Regions from separate parts of the Candidatus Enterococcus ikei genome, predicted to be linked through region 3. Evidence: predicted binding sites of a transcription regulator. Region 3 holds the regulator's gene; each other region holds the start of a gene.
What was found. The regulator LexA, encoded in region 3, represses DNA repair genes until DNA is damaged. The targets are predictions, from matches to a motif close to CNAACANNTGTTNG.
Positions count from the first base shown of each region.

Region 1 (3,293 bases), on a different contig from region 3:
CTCTAGAAATTGCTGTACCACCAGCTGAAACTGAACTTGCATGGACCAAAGAAACATAGCCAAAACGCTGGCGAATTTCATCAATTAGCTGGTCTAATTTTAGTTCCTTCATTTGTTCATCTGGTTCATGAAATAAATCCAATTGTACATAAGTATTGTAATTTAATTTGGAATAAGTAATTCCAATATGTCGTACTTCTTCTCCGTGCCAATGCTGCCTAAAAATTGTCAAACAGTATTCGATCAATAACTTGCTGCTATTAGTTAATGGCACCTTCATTTGTCTTGAAAAGCCTGATCCACCCGACTTACCCGCTTTGGAAAATCCCACAGACAAATGAACGCATTCCGTCTGACAATGTGCTTTTCTAAGGCGCGCTGCCACTTGTTCTGCCATTTCTCTAATCACAACTTCGATCTCATCTTGCCTCAGGTAATCCCGCATCAATATCTGAGAATTGTTATAGGAACGTTCTTCAGGTATATATTTTTCAGATAATCGGCTACGGTCGATGCCATGTGCATGAGCGTATAATTGTTCACCAATGATTCCTAAATTTCTTTTGAGGCTGTTTAGATCTGCATGAGCTAGATCATATACAGAACGAATTCCTAGATTGTTTAAACGTTTGGCTAATCGATGACCGATTCCCCACATATCTGTCATCGATTCAATTGCCCAGACTTTTTCAGAAACATCTTCATAATGCCACTCAGCTAACCGCTCTTCATTGTGTTTCGCTTCGATATCCATTGCTAATTTGGCCAATAAGGGATTATCGCCAATTCCGATCGTAATCGCTAGCCCCGTCTCTTTTTTGATTCTTTGCTGGATGGCTTTAGCTAATTCTCTGGGTGTTTGTCCGAACAATCTCCAACTAGCTGTTACATCTAAAAAAGATTCATCGATAGAATAAATATGTAAATCTTCTTCTGCAACATATTCTTTATAAATTGCATTTATCTTCATATTTTCTTTGATATATTCATTCATCCGAGGCGGCACGATCATTAATTCTGGATGATTAGGCACATCATATTTTCGTGTAACATTGGTGATCCCTAGCACTTCTTTTGCTTTTGGAGAAGATGCCAGAACAAGACCACCAGTATTTTCAGCATGACTCATCACAACCAGCATTTTTTCAAGTGGGTCATATCCTCTAGCAACACATTCGACTGATGCATAAAAGGATTTTACGTCAATACAAAAAAGCACTCTTCTAGGTTCTTTTTCATAATCAAAAATCATAGCTATCCTCTCCTTATTCTATTCCATAACCAATTATACGAACGTACGTTCTTTTTGTAAAGGGGAACAACTTTTTAAATTTTCAGAGTAGATAAAGTAAAAAAATAAATGTTTTTTCTTAATATTTATTACTATAAATCTATTAATAAAGTAGTAAGAGCTATTCTAGCTTTCCAGAATCCATTTTTTTCAACATTTCTAAGAACTTGACTATCAAAAAACAGAAAAAAGGATTATAGTTATCTCATAAGAATTTTTGTGGTTGAAAAATAGTCTTGTTCTAGAAAGCAAACTTATTTTTAAGTAGTTTGAAATTTGACCTAAAAAACTTAGACAATTATCTGTTAGGAGTGATGTGTGTGACACTGTATCAAAAATTTCTCCAGAATGAACGCCTAAGACGTTTTTTTGTTTTAGCTGTTATTATTTTAGTTTTATATCTTGCTAGAAGTATGATCACAATGATTTTATTAACATTTATTTTCACTTTTTTAGCGCTTCATTTCGTGAAATTTGTTCAGCAATTTCTTAAAATCCCAACGTTCATACTAGTTTTGGTTACGTATTCTTTGATTGTTTTCTTTGTCTATCTAGCCATTACAAAATACGTTCCAGTGCTGATTCATCAGTCTGTGCAAATGTATAATTCTGTTGTTCATTTTTATCAAAATCCAACAGATGATCATAACCAATTATTAACGATCATCAATGACTATATCGAAAAATCAAACTTGATGACACAAATTCAAAATGGTGCAAGTATGATTTTACGTTATATTCAAGACCTTGGTTCCCTCGGGCTTTCTTTTGTTCTTTCATTCATTTTAAGTTTCTTCTTTATGATTGAGAAAAAGCAAATGGCTGAGTTTTCTAAGTTATTTTTAAAGAGTGATTTTGACTGGTTCTTTCAAGATATTTACTTTTTTGCAGATAAGTTTGTGAATACCTTTGGTGTCGTCATGGAAGCTCAATTTTTTATTGCTGTCGTTAATACAGGGATCACAACGATTTGTTTGGCTTTGATTGGGTTTCATCAGCTACCGAGTCTAGCAATTATGATTTTTATTTTAAGCTTGATTCCAGTTGCTGGAGTGATTATTTCTTGTATTCCATTAACTTTTATTGCCTACTCTCAAGGTGGGATCAATGATGTGATCTATATTTTAGTCGTGATTATTGTTGTTCATCTCTTTGAATCTTATGTATTGAATCCTAAATTTATGTCCAGTAAAACAGACCTGCCTATTTTTTATACCTTTGTTATTTTATTGATCAGTGAAAGATTATTCGGTGTTTGGGGATTGATCGTTGGGATTCCAATTTTCACTTTCTTTTTAGATATATTAAAAGTCAAACCAATTCAACCCTTAAAAAAACTACCTACAATCAAAATGAAAAAGTAAAGCTGTGACAAAAGTCGTTTAGACTTAATCAATTAGACTAAAAAACCGCACAATGCATACAACGCATTGTGCGGTTTTTAGGAAATTGCCGATGAACTTGGCTTTTTCATATTTTTTTGTGGCTTTGGCTATTTTTGTATTTGGAAAATCAGTCAGACAGCAAAGACTAATTGATTTCGGACCAAATAACTATGTCTTAACAGCAGCCTGTTCCGACAAACCTAATACACGGCCATATATAAGGAATATTACTCAATTCCTCTGCTTTCTTTAAAGCTAAAAACTAGCGCTTTTCTAATCCAAGAAAAAACTAGCTGAACCACCTTTTACACCCTTTTTTTATTTTCCTCATTTACTGCAAGTTAAACTCTTTTGTCAGCTTCACTTTATCGCTGAATAGTTTCGTTGCTTCAACAGATACTGGTGTTGTCATGTCTGCTAATTTGTACGGTACTTTTAAATTCAACGTTGCTCCTGGCTGGATTTCAGTCATTGAATCTACATACCCTTCTTCTCCCATAATTGCTGAATCTAATGCAATGCCATTTTGAAAAGCTTTAGTTGTAATCGACGTTAAAAACATTGCATTTTTATCACTATTATTAGTAAATTCATAAGAAATGACCCCAACATCTGCT
Region 1 is NZ_JAFLWD010000021.1:47,562-50,854, reverse strand. It holds gene JZO69_RS09670 (Y-family DNA polymerase) at 1-1,252, opposite strand, end outside; gene JZO69_RS09665 (AI-2E family transporter) at 1,612-2,655, shown strand; gene JZO69_RS09660 (DUF5067 domain-containing protein) at 3,008-3,293, opposite strand, start outside.
Region 1: a site for LexA is predicted at 1,291-1,304, ahead of JZO69_RS09670 (Y-family DNA polymerase). Genes of this name have one in related genera too.

Region 2 (3,293 bases), on a different contig from region 3:
TGATGACACCAGCATTGGCATTTTTTTACGGTGGATTGGAACGAAGAAAAAATATTCTCAACACAATGATGATGGTGATTTGCGTGATGGGACTAGCGTCTGTTCTTTGGGTTATGTTAGGTTATTCGATGTCTTTTAGTGGAAAAAATGAATTTGTTGGTAACTTTGATAAGCTCTTTTTTAATCAGGTATCAATGACAAAAGGTGATAAGATTCCAGAAGGATTGTTTGCTGGTTTTCAAATGATGTTTGCATTGATTACGACTGCGATTATTACAGGCGCCGTTGTTGGACGGATGCGGTTTTCAGCGATTTTTATATTCATCGCTGTCTGGTCGATCGTCGTTTATTATCCGATGGCTCATATGGTTTGGGGCGGAGGGTTTTTAGATAAAATTGGGTCAATCGATTTTGCTGGGGGAAATGTGGTTCATATTAGTTCTGGGATTTCAGGTCTTGTATTAGCGATTATTTTAGGGCAACGTCGCGAATATCGACAAACCGAGTATCGTCCACATAACATTCCGTTTGTCGTTTTAGGTGCTGGTCTACTTTGGTTTGGCTGGTTTGGATTTAATGCTGGATCTGCGTTGGCAGCCGACGGGTTGGCGATCCACGCAATGCTTACGACGAATACGGCGGCTGCAAGCGGGATGCTTTCGTGGATGTTCATTGAAAAATTAGCGATTGGCAAACCTACAGTGGTTGGTGCCTGTACAGGTGCAGTTGTAGGATTAGTTGCGATCACGCCAGGAGCTGGTTTTGTTTCTCTTTGGAGCTCATTTGTTCTTGGAATATTAGTCAGTCCGTTTTGTTATTATTTTATTTCCTTTGTTAAACATAAATTTGGATATGATGATGCTTTGGATGCATTTGGTTGTCATGGGGTTGGTGGTATTTTTGGTGGGGTTATGACTGGTATTTTTGCAGATCCTACAGTTGGAGGAAAAACAGGATTGTTATATGGTGGAACCGAATTGTTTGTGGCACAAATTGCTAGTATTGCTTTTACGATCGTATTTGCTGGAGCAGCTAGTTTTCTGATCATCAAAGGAATTCAACTATTCATGCCAATCAGAGTTTCAGCGAAAGAAGAGGCGCTAGGAATGGATCGAATCGAACATGATGAAACAGCCTATCCGACATTTATGGGACTAGATTCTTAGGAGGAAAATAGATGAAAAAAGTAGAAGCGATTATTCAGCAAGAAAAATTAGAAGAGCTGAAGTTAAAAATGGACGATAATTTTGAAGCGTTAGGGATGACCGTGAGTCAAGTATTAGGTTTTGGTAATCAAAAAGGGTTAAAAGAATATGTTCGTGGGCAAGAAATCATCACAACATTATTGCCTAAAGTCAAAGTTAGCTTTGTTATTTTGGACGAAGAAGTAGAGGAGCTTATTTCTCTGATTTTAGCTGTATGTCAGACAGGAGAAGTAGGAGACGGTAAGATATTTGTTTATCCTGTAGAAGAGGCAATTCGGATCAGAACTGGTGAACGTGGCATAGGTGCGATTTGATGCTCTAATTGAAGAGGAAGTGGAACTAAAAATGGTTCTGCTTCTTTTTCTTTAGGTAAAATAAGTTGTAAATGAACAAACGTTCGTATATAATGTTTATAAAAGATGATGGAAACTCGAAGGGAATCACTGGTTGTTATATGTGGTTCCAGTAATGATTGAGAATTGAATGAATGGTGCGTTGCATCAATTTAAAGGAGGATGTTAAGGATGATTAGTGAGCTACGTTTTCCTTTGAAGAAGGATACTTCACGCAAGATCATTCATATCGATATGGATGCGTTTTTTGCTTCTGTGGAAGAGCGTGACCATCCTGAACTAGTCGGGCATCCCTTAGTGATTGCGCGTCACCCTAGCGATACAGGTGGTAAAGGTGTCGTGACTACTGCAAATTACGAAGCGCGTAAATTTGGAATTCATTCTGCAATGAGTGCTCAAAAGGCCTATGAATTATGCCCAGATGCCATTTTCAAGCCAGGTAATTATGAAAAATATTCTGAAATTTCTCAGCAAATCAGAGAAATTTTTCATCGGTATACAGATATTATCGAACCAGTTTCAATCGATGAAGCATACTTGGATGTAACAACAAATAAAATCAACAGCAAATCAGCAATCAAGATCGCTAAGCTGATACAGTATGACATATGGAATGAATTGCATCTAACTTGTTCGGCTGGCGTTAGTTATAACAAATTTATAGCCAAATTAGCCTCTGATTTTCAAAAACCGAAAGGACTGACAGTTGTTTTACCAGATGAAGCAGAAGCGTTTTTAAAAGCTTTACCGATTGAAAAATTTCACGGTGTTGGTAAAAAGACCGTCCCAAAAATGCATGACTTAGGCATTTTTACTGGCGAGGATCTATATAAAAAAGATGAGATGGAACTAATCCGTAATTTTGGTAAAATGGGTTATTCCCTTTATCGAAAGGTTCGTGGAATTCACGATTCTCCAGTAAATATCACAAGAGACCGTAAATCAGTAGGTAAAGAACATACATATGGTACCCCGCTAACAACTGAAGCTCAAGTAACTGCTCAATTAAGACAATTAGCAGAACGTGTAGAAGAGTCGTTAGGTAGGGTCCAAAAGCATGGAAAAACTGTTGTCTTAAAAGTTCGTTATGCAGATTACACAACAGTAACAAAACGTCAGACACTTCCAGAATATATTTCTAAAAAAGAAGAATTATATTATCAAGCCAACTTGATTTGGGAGGAAATCCTAGGACTTGAACAAGGGATTCGATTATTAGGGATCACGTTGACGAATCTTGATCCAATGGCTTATGAGAATATGGTTTTGCCGTTATGGGAAAAAACAAAGAAGGAAGCAAGCGAAGAGTTGAAGAAGTAGAGGATTAAATTCAGCAATTTTAAATTTTAGTGATAAATTAGTATCTATGCTATTATCTACATATTCATGAATATGAAAGGGAAGAGTCAATGAGCAAAATAATTATGTGGTTTCGTAAAGACCTCCGTTTAGATGATAATACAGCATTTAATAAGATGATAGAGAATAGCAAAGATGCCGATGAGCTGATCTGCCTTTTTCAATTAAATCCTTTGCAATTTATAGAAGATAGCTATAATCACGATGCTTTTTTCAGCAGTCTATATGCTTTTTACACGCATGCTGAAGCAAATAACGTTCCAATCCATTTTGTTTATGGAAGCTTAGAAGAAAATTTTACTGAATTAAAAAAAGTGTATCAAGATTGGAATAAAGTCTATTTTAATGTGGATGAACGTGGCTTTGGTAGAGAACG
Region 2 is NZ_JAFLWD010000020.1:16,188-19,480, forward strand. It holds gene JZO69_RS08955 (ammonium transporter) at 1-1,166, shown strand, start outside; gene JZO69_RS08960 (P-II family nitrogen regulator) at 1,178-1,519, shown strand; gene dinB (DNA polymerase IV) at 1,730-2,878, shown strand; gene JZO69_RS08970 (cryptochrome/photolyase family protein) at 2,968-3,293, shown strand, end outside.
Region 2: a site for LexA is predicted at 1,592-1,605, ahead of dinB (DNA polymerase IV). Genes of this name have one in related genera too.

Region 3 (3,293 bases):
CTACTTCTTCTGGAACCGTGAAATCAGGATATTCCCAGCCATAAACAGCTTTAGCGGCTGTAATTCCTTCTGCTCCGATTGGTGCACCATGCACTGAAGAAGTTCCTTCTTTTGGTGCGCCATAACCAATTACAGTTTTCACTTCAATCAAAGTTGGTTTGTCTGACTCAGCTTTAGCAGCTTCAATAGCTTTCGAAATAGCTTCCAAATCATTGCCATCTTTAACTAAAATATGTTGCCAACCATATGCTTCATAGCGGGCGCCAACATTTTCTGTGAAGGCTTTTGATGTTGGTCCATCTAAAGAGATGTCATTTGAATCGTATAACACGATCAATTTACCTAATTTCATATGTCCAGCCATAGAACTTGCTTCTTGAGAAACACCCTCCATCAAATCACCATCGCCACATAGAGCATACGTATAATGGTCGATCACAGGGAAGCTGTCACGATTATAAGTCGCTGCTGTATGTGCTTCAGCCATAGCCATACCTACAGCCATAGCGATACCTTGACCTAAAGGACCAGTTGTTGCTTCAACACCATCTGTATGATGCACTTCTGGGTGTCCAGGTGTTTTGCTATTCCATTGACGGAAGCTTTTCAAATCATCTATTGTGACATTGTAGCCAGCTAAGTGAAGTAAACTATAAAGCATTGCTGAACCATGACCTGCTGAAAGAATAAAACGATCTCTATCTGCCCAATTTGTTGATGTTTTAGGGTTTACTTTTAAATGTTTTGTCCAAAGTGCATAAGCCATAGGTGCAGCACCCATTGGTAATCCAGGATGTCCTGAGTTTGCTTTTTGTACTGCTTCGATACTCAATGTGCGAATTGTATTAACGCCTAACTGATCCGTGTTGTCGAACAAAAAAATCATCTCCTATTTAGGTTTTTTTTACCTTTATTAACTATATTTTAGCGTATTTCCTTTATGAAAGCAATTACTTTTAGTAAAAAAAACTAAAATTATTTTCTATTGTGTAATCCTTTAGCCTTTTGGATCTCTTTCAATTTTTCAGGCGTTACATCATTTCCTTTAGGATCAACAACTTTCATCCCTTCTATATGATGACGCATACCTCCCCGGAAAGCAGCTAGATATTCTTGACGAAGTACTTTTTGTTCTTCTTTTTCTTTCTCAGACAATCCGCTGTCCTTTGCCTTTTTAGCAAGTTCATTGATTCGTTTCATTTTTTCTGACGATAACATGTTTTTGCCTCCTTAATATAAAAACATAGTGGGCTTGTCCATCGCTGTCATGAAAATAGGGAAATAAGTTTGTGACACGTTTTCTCACAAGTCTATTTTTATCTTTTCTCTGATGAGCTAGCACACTAGCAAGACAAGTTTACTTTCCATGTCTATCTTATAAGATGAGCAGGAAAAATACAACCATATTCACGATAAAAATGAGGAACAACACCTCTTATTTACAGAATGTAACGTTAAACACAGCTATTTTTTCCCGAAAATATGCATGATTTACTTTTTTCAAAAAAACACGAACGCTTGTTTGATTCCTGTATGAAACTATGGTACACTAAAATTATAAATCGAAAGAAGGTGCGGGTTGTGGTGAAACGTACAGACACAAGACAAATCGAAGTATTAAAATATATATATGAACAAGTTGAGCTTAAAGGCTATCCACCAACCGTGAGAGAGATTGGAAAAGCAGTTGATCTTTCTTCAACCTCTACTGTCCATGGACATTTAGCGCGTTTAGAAAAAAAAGGCTTGATTTTACGTGACCCTACAAAGCCAAGAGCAATTGAATTAACTGCTGATGGTTTGGAAACAATTGGTGTCAAGCCATCAGTCATTCCAATGCTTGGTGTTGTTACAGCTGGTGAACCTATTTTAGCTGTAGAAGAAGCTTCTGACTTTTTCCCTGTTCCGCCAGATTTACAGACAGAAGAAAATGCTTTATTCATGCTGACTATTAGAGGAGAAAGTATGATCAATGCAGGGATTTTAGATGGCGATCAAGTCATCGTTCGTAAACAAAGTGCTGCTTCTAATGGTGATATCGTTATTGCTATGACAGATGAAGACGAAGCGACTTGCAAGCGATTCTTTAAAGAGTCAGATCATATTCGTTTACAGCCAGAAAATGATGCATTAGACCCAATTATTTTGAATAATGTAAGCATTTTGGGCAAAGTTGTTGGATTATATCGCAATCATATTTAGGTAATAAGAAAAACCATGCTGGAATAAGTATGGTTTTTTGCTCTATCCATATCTTAAGAGAAACAGAGTAACTTTTATCGAAAATGACACTTCCTACCACCCTTCTCCTTTCCTCTTTAATCTCCAAAAAAACTTATGAAAGAATTCATTCAGGCTAAAATCTGAATAAATTCAATTCATAAGTTCAAGTGTCAGTTATTCAGAGGCTACTTTACGTTGATAGGTTTCAAATTGATACGCGTAATTATTTTCTTCATCCTGGACCCCGTCGCTTAAATTGATCAATGTCCAATCATCCCAAGAAACAGTCGGAAATTTGGTATCTCCAACGAATGTATGATGAATAACCGTACGATATAACACATCACAATATGGCAGGAAATCTTCATATACTGCTGATCCACCAGCAATAAAGGTAATTCCAGAGAATGTCTTCGCATAATCAAGTACGTCCTCTATAGCGTGAAGTACGATGACTCCTTTTGCAGAATACTCTTTGTCTCTAGTTATGACAATTGTTTGTCGATTTGGCAATGGACGGCTCCCCATGCCTTCAAAAGTCTTTCTTCCCATAACGATCGTGTTATCTTCAGTCATTTGTTTAAAAAATTTCAAATCATTCGGCAAATGCCAAGGTAAACGATTTTCTTTACCGATTGTCCCTTGTTCATCTTGTGCCCATATGGCTGCTAGCATGGAGGAACTCCTTTCAAATTAAACGGCGATTGGCGCCTTGATTGCTGGATGTGGATCATATCCTTCAATAACGATATCTTCCATTTCAAAATCGAAAACAGATTGTTTTTCCTGATTCAATTTTAAATTCGGAAATGAACGAATGTCTCTTGTAAGTTGTTCGTTCATTTGGTCGACATGGTTTGTATATAAATGTGCATCCCCGATTGTGTGCACAAAATCTCCCACTTGCAAACCAGTTTCATGTGCAATCAAATGCGTCAATAACGCATAACTAGCAATGTTAAACGGAACTCCTAGAAAAACATCGCCACTTCGTTGATACAACTGGCAACTTAATTTACCATCATTTACATAAAATTGAAACATTGTATGACAAGGTGGTAAAGCCATAG
Region 3 is NZ_JAFLWD010000027.1:8,412-11,704, forward strand. It holds gene tkt (transketolase) at 1-877, opposite strand, end outside; gene JZO69_RS11265 (DUF896 family protein) at 976-1,218, opposite strand; gene lexA (transcriptional repressor LexA) at 1,534-2,202, shown strand; gene JZO69_RS11275 (dihydrofolate reductase) at 2,398-2,898, opposite strand; gene JZO69_RS11280 (thymidylate synthase) at 2,917-3,293, opposite strand, start outside.